Regions from separate parts of the Pseudomonas sp. BB438 genome, predicted to be linked through region 2. Evidence: predicted binding sites of a transcription regulator. Region 2 holds the regulator's gene; the other holds the start of a gene.
What was found. The regulator FliA, encoded in region 2, starts transcription of late flagellar genes. The targets are predictions, from matches to a motif close to CTAAAGTTTNNNNNNNNNNNGCCGNTAA.
Positions count from the first base shown of each region.

Region 1: AC1ZV1_RS00680 (methyl-accepting chemotaxis protein) is a predicted target of FliA. The motif match lies at 4,073-4,100, and genes of this name have one in related genera.

Region 1 is NZ_CM170001.1:139,440-144,834, reverse strand. It holds gene AC1ZV1_RS00700 (ABC transporter ATP-binding protein) at 77-700, shown strand; gene AC1ZV1_RS00695 (ABC transporter permease) at 697-1,497, shown strand; gene AC1ZV1_RS00690 (SDR family oxidoreductase) at 1,539-2,222, shown strand; gene AC1ZV1_RS00685 (8-oxoguanine deaminase) at 2,375-3,733, shown strand; gene AC1ZV1_RS00680 (methyl-accepting chemotaxis protein) at 4,226-5,395, shown strand, end outside.
Region 2 is NZ_CM170001.1:4,666,384-4,671,778, forward strand. It holds gene AC1ZV1_RS21360 (protein phosphatase CheZ) at 1-516, opposite strand, end outside; gene AC1ZV1_RS21365 (chemotaxis response regulator CheY) at 536-910, opposite strand; gene fliA (RNA polymerase sigma factor FliA) at 1,108-1,857, opposite strand; gene fleN (flagellar synthesis regulator FleN) at 1,854-2,681, opposite strand; gene flhF (flagellar biosynthesis GTPase FlhF) at 2,846-4,156, opposite strand; gene flhA (flagellar biosynthesis protein FlhA) at 4,172-5,395, opposite strand, start outside.

The DNA of each region.
Region 1 (5,395 bases), 2.1 Mb from region 2:
GGGACCCGGCATTTCACATTGCCGCGACACCCGCCCTTGATATCCTCGCCGGCGACTCTCCCGGCAGATCAGGCCCATGAACCCTCCGCAGATTCCCCTCGGCCCGTTGCAGGCCCGCGCGTTGCGCGGCGCGTACAGCGGCCCCTTCGATCTCGACCTGGCGCCCGGCCGCTGCACGGTGCTCAGCGGACCGTCGGGCATCGGCAAGAGCCTGCTGCTGCGCATGCTCGCCGACCTCGACCCGAACCAGGGCCGCGTCAGCCTCGCCGGCGTCGACCGCGAAAGCCTGCCGGCCAGCACCTGGCGACGCCTGGTGACCTACCTGGCAGCCGAGTCCGGCTGGTGGGAGGACGACGTCGCCGCGCACTTCGGCGATCTGGACGCCGTGCGCCCGTTGCTGCCACAGGTGAACCTCGACCCGGCACTGCTGCAGGCCCAGGTCATGCAGCTCTCCACCGGCGAACGGCAACGCCTGGCGCTGCTCCGTGCGGTCGTGCAGAACCCCCGCTTCCTGCTGCTGGACGAACCGACGGCAGCGCTCGACCCGGACAGCCGCGAGGCCGTCGAACAACTGCTGCGAGGCCTGCAGGCACACGGCACGGGCCTGCTGCTGGTCAGCCACGACGCCGAACAGGCACGTCGCCTGGGCGATGTCCGGCTGCTGCTCGACAGCCAGGGGCTGCGCGAGGTCAGCGTATGACGCCACTCCAGCTGAGCCTGCCGGAACTGGCCCTCGCGGCCCTGCTGATCGTCGCTGCCGCCGCGTTGTCCTGGGCACTGCGCCTCGGCCTGCAGCGCACCCTGCTGATCTCCGCCGTGCGCCTGGTGGTGCAGCTGGTGCTCGTCGGGCTGTTCCTGCGCCAGGTGTTCGCCCTGTCCTCGCCCTGGCTGACCGCCCTGGTGGTGGCAGGCATGCTCGCGGCCGCCACGTTCGAAGTCGGTTCCCGTCAGCGGCGCCGCCTCGCCGGTTTCTGGCACCTGGGCATCGGCGGCAGCACGCTGGGTGTCGCCACGCTCGGCATCGCGCTGTTCGCCCTGTCCAGCAGCCTGCGCCCGCAACCCTGGTATGACCCGCGCCACGCCATTCCCCTGGTGGGCATCATCCTCGGCACCGCGATGAACGCCGCGAGCCTGGCCCTGAACCAGGTCTTCGCCAGCGTCACCCGCGAGCGCGCCGCCATCGAGGCGCGCCTGGCGCTCGGCGCGGATCGCTACACCGCGCTGGATGGTGTGCTGCGCCGCGCCCTCTACACCGGCCTGATCCCCACGCTGAACCAGATGGCCGCCGCCGGCATCATCACCCTGCCGGGCATCATGACCGGGCAGATTCTCGCCGGCATGGACCCACTGGACGCCGCGCGCTACCAGATTCTGCTGATGTTCCTGCTCACCGCCGCCGGCTTCGCCACCGCCCTGGGCGCGGTCTGGCTATCGGCCTGGCGGCTCACCGACGAGCGCGACCGGTTGCGCCTGGACCGCCTGCGCGCGGAGAACTGAGCAGGTATGCTGAGGGCTTTTCAACGGTACCGGAGAACGCCATGAGCACTGCCAAATCCGCCCTGATCATCGGCGCCTCGCGCGGCCTCGGTCTGGGCCTGGTGCGCGAGCTGCTGGAGCGCGGCTGGGACATCACCGCCACCGTGCGTGACGCCGCCAACGCCGGCGAACTGGCGGCGCTGCCGGTGCGCGTCGAATCCCTGCTGCTCGATGACGCGCAGTCCCAGGACCGCCTCGCCGAAGCCCTGGCCGGCGCCCGCTTCGACCTCATCTACATCAACGCCGGCATCTACGGTCCGCCGCACCAGTCGAGCATCGACGCCAGCCTCGCCGAGGTCGGCCAGCTGTTCATGGTCAACGCTATCGCCCCGCTGCGCCTGGCCGAACGCCTGCTGCCGCGCCTGGATGCCGAACACGGCGTGCTGGCCTTCATGACCTCGGAACTGGGCAGCGTCGCCGGCAACCAATCCGGCGGCATGGCGCTGTACCGCGCGAGCAAGGCAGCGCTCAATTCGCTGACCCGCAGCTTCGTCGCCGAGCTGGGCGAGACCGGCATCACCCTGCTCAACCTGCACCCGGGCTGGGTGCGCACCGACATGGGCGGCGAGTCCGCGCCGCTGGACGTGCCGACCAGCGTGAAGGGCCTCGCCGACCAGGTCGAAAGCCACGCCGGCCGTGGCGGCCAGTTCTACCTGGACTACCAGGGAACGACGATCGACTGGTGACGGCTCGCGCCGTGGGCGTTACCATGCGCCCACGTCTGACTTCCGGGTCAACGGACCTGGATCAGCAGACAGGGTGAACACTGAGCTGGCTTCCCATGACCCCATGGAGCCGGATCGCTACGAACGGCTCCGTCCGTTTGGAGAACTCACCCATGTCTTCCCCGCGTCTCTGGCTGCGCAACCCGCTGGCCATCTTCACCGCCAACGACCTCGACGCCCGTGGCGGCCTCGTGGTCCAGGACGGCCGCATCGTCGAACTGGTCGCCGCCGGCCAGCAGCCTTCAACTCCCGTCCAGCAGACCTTCGACGCCAGCCAGCACGTGCTGACGCCCGGCCTGATCAACACCCACCACCACTTCTACCAGACCCTCACCCGCGCCTGGGCGCCGGTGGTCAACCAGCCGCTGTTCCCCTGGCTGAAGACGCTCTACCCGGTGTGGGCGCGGCTGACCCCCGAGCAGCTCGGCGTGGCCACCCAGGTCGCGCTGGCCGAACTGCTGCTGTCAGGCTGTACCACCGCCGCCGACCACCACTACCTGTTCCCCGACGGTCTGGAGCAGGCCATCGACGTGCAGGCCGGTGTGGTCCAGGAACTGGGCATGCGCGCCATGCTCACCCGTGGCTCGATGAGCCTGGGCGAAGCCGATGGCGGCCTGCCGCCGCAGCAGACCGTGCAGAGCGCCGAGGCCATCCTCGACGACAGCCAGCGTCTGATCCGCGCGTACCACCAGCGCGGCGAAGGCGCCCAGGTGCAGATTGCCCTGGCGCCCTGCTCGCCGTTCTCGGTCACCCCGGAAATCATGCGTGCCAGCGCCGAACTGGCCGAACGCGAGGACGTGCGCCTGCACACCCACCTCGCCGAAACCCTCGACGAGGAAGACTTCTGCCTGCAGCGCTTCGGCCAGCGCACGGTGGATTACCTGGACAGCGTTGGCTGGCTCGGCCCGCGCACCTGGCTGGCCCACGGCATCCACTTCAACGACGAGGAAATCCGCCGTCTGGGCGAAGCCGGTACCGGTGTCTGCCACTGTCCCAGCTCGAACATGCGCCTGGCCTCGGGCATCTGCCCAACCGTGGCGCTGGAAGCCGCCGGTGCACCGGTGGGCATCGGCGTGGATGGCTCGGCCTCCAACGACGCGTCGAACATGATCCTCGAAGCCCGCCAGGCCCTGTACATCCAGCGCCTGCGCTATGGCGCCGAGCAGATCACCCCGGAACGCGCCCTGGGCTGGGCCACCCGGGGTTCGGCGAAGCTGATCGGCCGCAGCGACATCGGTGAGCTGGCCGTGGGCAAGCAGGCCGACCTCGCGCTGTTCAAGCTCGACGAACTGCGCTTCTCCGGCAGCCACGATCCGCTCTCGGCCTTGCTGCTGTGCGGCGCCGACAAGGCCGACCGGATCATGATCGGCGGCACCTGGCGCGTGGTGGATGGTGAGGTGGAAGGCCTCGACCTCAAGCGCCTGATCGCCGACCACACCCAGGCGGCGCGCCAGCTGCTCGGTACGCTGTAAGCCCCCGACCGGGAGCATCCTGCGCTCGAGTCTCCCCTCTCCCCCGCCCTCTCCCTGAAGGGAGAGGGAGCTGTCCGTGCCGGCTGACGCTGCCGTTTCATCCTGCACCGAACGGTCCCCTCGCCCTTAGGGAGAGGGAACCAGGCAGAGAGAGTCGGCGGGAGGCAGTTGCGATCCGCCTCTGTCTCACCTCTTCACCGTGGCTCCGGATGCCATCCCGGCCGGCACGTTTTGTCATCGAAAAATCGCTACAGCCCGCGTCACACAAGGCCTGCGAGCTACCGCCCGTCGCCCTCCGGACAGCGACGATGAACGGCCATTCAGCGAAAACCCCTCTAGATCAAGGGTCTATCCCTGGTGACGGGAATGTGCCGCCAGTTTGACATCACCCAACGGCACTCTAGTTTTAAATCGCTGGGCCGAATTCCTGCTCAAGACGTTGTCAGCAGCCGTTTGGCCCGGATACCGGCGCCCGGCAATGGAGTGCACTGAATGCGCGATTCACAGTTGAGCCCCCAGGCGGTTCAAGCAGCCAGCCAGGATTGGCCACGGCGCCTCATCATCCAGACCCTGCCCTGGGCGGTCGTGGCTGTACTGTGCGCGGTTGGCGTGCCGTTCTGGTGGATGCTGCCGGTGGGCTGGCTCTCGAGCCTGGTGCTGAGCAGCCTGCTGTGCGGTACCGGGAAGGCCGGCGGCGATGCCCAGGCGACCAACCTGCGCAACGACGAACTGCCGCACTGGCGACCACTGCAGGAAGGCATGGAAGGCCATCTGGCTTCGCTCAACGGTCATACCCACCAAATCGACAGCCTCCTGCACCAGGCCATCCGCCAGTTGACCGACAGCTTCCATGCCCTCGCCGAGCGCATCGACACCCAGCGCGGCCTGTCCCACTCGTTGATCGAGCGCTACGACGGTCGCGGCCACATGGACGGTGACATCGACTTCCAACGCTTCATCCACGCCACCCAGGAAACCCTCGGGCTGTTCGTCGAAGCCACCCTGGAAACCAGCCGCACCTCGCAGCAACTGGTGGAACGCATGGACCGCGTGACCCACAAGATCGCCGAGATCCTGCAGTCCACCCAGGACATGGACGCCATCGCCAAGCAGACCAACCTGCTGGCCCTTAACGCCGCCATCGAAGCCGCCCGCGCCGGCGAAAGCGGCCGGGGCTTTGCCGTGGTGGCCGACGAGGTCCGCGCGCTGTCGACCCGCTCCACGCACTTCTCGCAAGCCATTCGTGAACACGTCGACGTGGTCTACCACGAGATCAAGGATGCCGAAGGCGCCATCAGCCAACTGGCGGACAAGGACATGACCTTCGCCCTGGATTCGCGCCAGAAGATCCAGAGCATGCTCGACGACCTCGACACCATGAACCAGCACACCGTGAAGGTGGTGCAGGAGCTGGACCGCATCTCCCTGGAAGTAGGCGACGGCGTCAACGCCGCAGTCACCGCCCTGCAGTTCCAGGACATGAGCAGCCAGCTGCTCGGCCAGATCGGCAAGCACAGCGCCCGCCTCGGCGCCCTCGCCGTCGGCCTGGGAGCGCTGGATGGCCGCGAACCCGGCGAGTGGGGCGAACGCCTGCGCGGCGAAGTCGCCGAGCTCGGCCGCCCTCTGAGCAACCCGGTCGCCCAGACCAGCCTCAACGCTGGC
Region 2 (5,395 bases):
CTGCGCGAGCAAGATGTCGTTCAGGTGCGCGGACAGCTTGCGGCTATCCTGGGCGCTGATGTAGAGGAACTGCTCGACACGCTTGGCCAGGTCGCGGAAGGCCTCGGGGCCCAGTTCGCGACGCATGAAGCGCGACCAGTCTTCCTGCAGTTCCTTGGCCTGGGTCTCGATGTGCATGACCACCGGGGTGCACTCTTCCACCAGGTCCATGGTGCGATTGGCCGCTTTCTCGGTCATCGTCACCACGTAGGACAGGCGGTCGGTCGCATCGGCGATCTGCGAGACTTCCTGGGCGCGCGGGGAACTGGGGTCGATCTGGAAGTTGACGATGGCGTTGTGCAGTTCGCGGGTCAGCTTGCCTACCTCCTGGTAGAGCCCGCGATCACGCGCCTGGTTGAGCTCGGAGATCAGCTGCACGGCGGTCTGTACGTCGCCCTGCTCGAGGCATTCGACCAATTCGCGCGCGTGTTTTTTCAGGGTCGACTCGAAGTCACCCGCGGATTCGTTGAAATCCATGACGCCCTCTTGGCCAGCCTTAGCTGCCGACCCGCTCGAAAATCTTCTCGATCTTTTCTTTCAGCACCTGAGCGGTGAAAGGCTTGACCACATAGCCGTTGACCCCGGCCTGGGCCGCTTCGATGATCTGGTCGCGCTTGGCTTCGGCGGTGACCATCAGCACCGGCAGGTGCTTCAGGCGCTCGTCGGCGCGGACCGCACGGAGCAGGTCGATGCCGGTCATGCCGGGCATGTTCCAGTCGGTAACGAGGAAGTCGAAATTGCCGCTGTGCAGCATCGGCAGCGCAGTGGTGCCGTCGTCGGCTTCTGCGGTATTGGTGAACCCCAGGTCCCGCAGGAGGTTCTTGATGATGCGCCTCATCGTGGAAAAGTCGTCCACGATGAGAATTTTCATGTTCTTGTCCAAACCTGCCTCCATCGATACCAAACGCGCCCTGGCGGGCGTGCCGTCAATTCATTGAGCGCCGCGCGCTCTTTGCTGGGGGCGCGTCAAGAGAACGTCACCCCAAAATTCGTAAGCCTCTAACGCGCCTAAGGAAAATCCCTTCAGCCTTTTCGCTAGGAAAACGCAGGCGCGAAACTACCCGATGCTCAGCGAGCGCGCCACTCCGCCAGACGCGAGCGCAAGCGCGCGGCACACTGGCTGTGCAACTGGCTGACCCGCGATTCGCTGACGCCCAGCACTTCGCCGATCTCCTTGAGGTTGAGTTCCTCGTCGTAGTAAAGGGCCAGCACCAGCCGCTCACGCTCGGGCAGCTTGGTGATGGCATCGGCCAGGGCTGCCTGGAAGCGCTCGTCTTCCAGCCCGTGGGACGGCTCGTTGTCGTGGTGCGACGCGTCTTCGGCAAAGCCGCTGCCCTGGTCGCCGTCCTGCAACATGTCGTCGAAGCTGTACAGACGGCTGCCCTGGGTGTCGCTGAGGATGCCGTAATAATCTTCGAGGCTCATATTGAGTTCGGCAGCAACCTCCTGATCTTTAGCGTCGCGTCCGGTACGCGCTTCGACGGCACGGATGGCGTCGCTGACCATGCGGGTGTTGCGGTGGACCGAACGCGGCGCCCAGTCGCCCTTGCGTACCTCGTCGAGCATGGCGCCGCGGATGCGGATGCCGGCGTAGGTCTCGAAGCTCGCGCCCTTGCCCTGGTCATATTTCTTCGCCGCCTCCAGCAGGCCGATCATGCCAGCCTGCATCAGGTCCTCCACCTGCACACTGGCGGGCAGACGACCCAGCAGGTGGTAGGCGATGCGCTTCACCAGCGGTGCGTGCTTCTGGATCAGCAGTTCCTGGGAGTTGTGCGCCTGTGCCTTGCTGTACATACGCGCTCCGGAGGCCGCGGTCATACGGCCGAACCCGTGGGATGTTGCACCAGGCGCTCGACGAAGAACTCCAGGTGCCCTCGTGGGTTGGCCGGCAGCGGCCAGCTGTCGACCTTCTGCGCCACCGCACGGAAGGCCAGGGACGCCTTGCTGCGCGGGAACGCCTCATACACCGAACGCTGCTTCTGCACGGCCTTGCGCACCGACTCGTCGTAGGGGATGGCGCCGACATACTGCAGCGCCACGTCCAGGAAGCGGTCGGTGACCTTGGTCAGCTTGGCGAACAGGTTGCGGCCTTCCTGGGGGCTGTGGGCCATGTTCGCCAGCACGCGGAATCGGGTCATGCCGTAGTCGCGATTGAGCAGCTTGATCAAAGCGTAGGCGTCGGTGATGGAGGTTGGTTCATCACAAACGACCAGCAGCACTTCCTGGGCCGCCCGGACGAAGCTCACCACCGAGTCGCCGATCCCGGCGGCGGTGTCCACCACCAGCACGTCGATGTTGTCGCTGATGTCGCTGAAGGCCTGGATCAGGCCGGCGTGCTGCATCGGCGTGAGGTGCACCATGCTCTGGGTGCCCGACGCCGCCGGGACGATGCGGATGCCGCCAGGTCCCTGGAGGATCACGTCACGCAGGTCGCATTCGCCTTCGATGACGTCGGCCAGCGTGCGCTTGGGCGACAGCCCCAGCAGCACGTCGACGTTGGCCAGGCCCAGGTCGGCGTCCAGCAGCATGACGCGACGGCCCAGATCGGCCAGCGCCAGCGACAGATTCACCGACACGTTGGTCTTGCCCACGCCACCCTTGCCGCCGGTGACTGCGATTACCTGAACGGGATGCATACCCATATCAATACCTTGTCTCGTCGTTCGACCGTCACGCTTCTGGCGTTTCGGCTAATCCGGTTGCGGTGCTCCACCGCCTCCGGCGCTCGCGGATCGTCTAACAGAGCATCCGCATCGCTTGGGCGACCCAACTGGCCGCCCCACGCCCCATCCGGGGCTCACAATCTTCAACTGGCGCGACGCACCGGCTGTTGGTAAAGGCCGGCGAACATGTCCGCCATGGCGTCCTCGCAGGGCTCTTCCGGCGATTGCAGGCTCACGGCACGGCTGACCAGTTGGTGCGCGCGTGCCACATGCAGGTCATCCGGGATCTTCGGCCCATCAGCCAGATAGGCTACCGGGAGATGCTGGCTGATAGCCAGAGCCAGAGCTTCGCCGAGGCTTCCCGCCTCGTCCAGTTTGGTCAAAATGCACCCGACCAGGCCACAGGAACGATAGTTCTGCCAGGCGGCCTTGAGGACCTGGCTCTGGCTGGTCGCGGCCAGCACGAGGTAGTTCTTCACGTTCAGGCTCAGCGACGACAGCGCTTCGAGCTGCATGCGCAGCGCCGGATCGTTGGCGGGCAGGCCCGCAGTGTCGATCAGCACCAGGCGCTTGCGTGCCAGCGGCGCCATGGCCTGGATCAGCGACTTGCCCGGGTCGACCAGGGTCACCGGTACGTTGAGGATGCGACCCAGGGTCTTGATCTGCTCCTGCGCGCCGATGCGAAAGCTGTCCATGGACACCAGGGCAATGCTCTGCGCGCCGTATTTCAGTACGTAGCGAGCAGCCAGCTTGGCCAGGGTAGTGGTCTTGCCCATGCCGGCGGGGCCGACCAGGGCAATCACGCCGCCCTGCTCCAGCAGATCGACTTCCGGGGTATTGATCGAGCGTGCCAGGTGCGCCAGCAGCATGCGCCACGCCTGCTTCGGATCGGCGATGGAGGACACGCGCTCCAGCAGGTTGCGCGACAGGTCGGCCGGCAGGCCCATGCGCTGCAGGCGGCGCCACAGCCCAGCCTGTTTCGGACGCTGGTTCTGCAGCTGGTTCCAGGCGATGGAGCCCAGCTGCACTTCGATCAGTTCGCGCAGGCCATTGAGCTCGAAGCGCATGGCTTCCAGCGCCTGCTGGCCGGCAGCGGCCGGCGTCGGGGCGACCGGTGCGGCCATGGCCTCAGCCAGGGTTTCGGCAGCGCTGCGGCGCGGCGTCTCGGTGCCGTACATTTGACGGTCCTTGCGCACGCCATCGCTGGCACGGGTCGGGGCCGACAGGTCTGCCTTGGCCTGGGCGATCTTCGCCTGGGTCTTGCGCAGCTCGGCTTCCAGCGCCGGGTTCGGCTTGCTCGCCGCCACCGGTGCCTGGTAATCCAGCGCCGCGGTCAGCTCAACGCCACCGGCGACACGGCGATTGCCGATGATCGCGGCGTCCGGGCCCAGCTCGTCACGAACCAGTTTCATGGCCTGACGCATATCAGCGGCGAAGAAGCGTTTTACCTGCATGGCCTGGGACCTCAATCAATTCTGCCCAACGGTGGCAACGATCGTGACTTGTTTGTTGTCGGGGATTTCCTGGTAAGCCAGCACGTTCATGGTGGGAACCGCCATCCGGGCGAATCGCGACATCATCGCGCGGATGGGACCTGCCACCAGAAGAATCGCCGGCTTGCCGAGCATCTCCTGACGCTGCGCCGCTTCAACCATCGAGCGTTGCAGCTTTTCGGCCATTCCGGGTTCCAGCAACATGCCGTCTTCGGAGCCCTGTCCGGCCTTCTGAAGACTATTGAGCAATATCTGTTCCAACCTGGGTTCCAGAGTGATCACGGGCAGCTCCGGCTCTAGTCCCACAATGGTTTGCACGATTGCACGGGACAGCGCGACGCGAACTGCCGCCACCATCGCGGCGGGATCTTGACTCTTCACCGCCACGTTGGCGATGGCTTCGGCGATGGTGCGGATATCGCGCACCGGCACCTGTTCCTGCAGCAGCGCCTGCAGCACCTTGAGCAGGGTCGACAGGGAAATCATCCCCGGCACCAGCTCTTCGGCGAGCTTGGGCGAGGTCTTGGCCAGCAGTTGCATCAATTGCTGGACTTCTTCATGGCCGAGCAGCTCATGGGCGTGCTTGTGCAGTACCTGGTTCAGGTGCGTGGCGACCACGGTGCTGGCGTCGACCACGGTATAGCCCAGGGACTGTGCCTGGTCGCGCTGCGAGGCCTCGATCCACACGGCTTCCAGGCCAAAGGCCGGGTCCTTGCCGGCGATGCCGTTGAGGGTGCCGAACACCTGGCCGGGGTTGATCGCCAGGTCGCGGTCCGGATAGATCTCGGCTTCCGCCACGCTGACACCCATGAGCGTCAAACGATAGGCGTTGGGCAGCAGGTCGAGGTTGTCGCGGATGTGCACCGAGGGCATGAGGAAGCCCAGGTCCTGGGACAACTTCTTGCGCACGCCCTTGATCCGCGCGAGCAACTGGCCGCCCTGGTTGCGGTCCACCAGCGGAATCAGGCGGTAGCCCACTTCCAGGCCGACCATGTCCACTGGTGTCACGTCGTCCCAGCCCAGCTCCTTGGTCTGTTCGGCGCGCTGCGCGGGCAGCAGCTCCTGCTGGGTCTGGGCTTCCTGCTCGGCTTTCTGGCTGGCCTGGCGCTGGCGGTGCCAGATCAGGTACGCGCCACCGGCGGCCAGGCCGCCCAAGCCGACGAAGGACACGTGCGGCATACCGGGAACCAGGCCCATGGC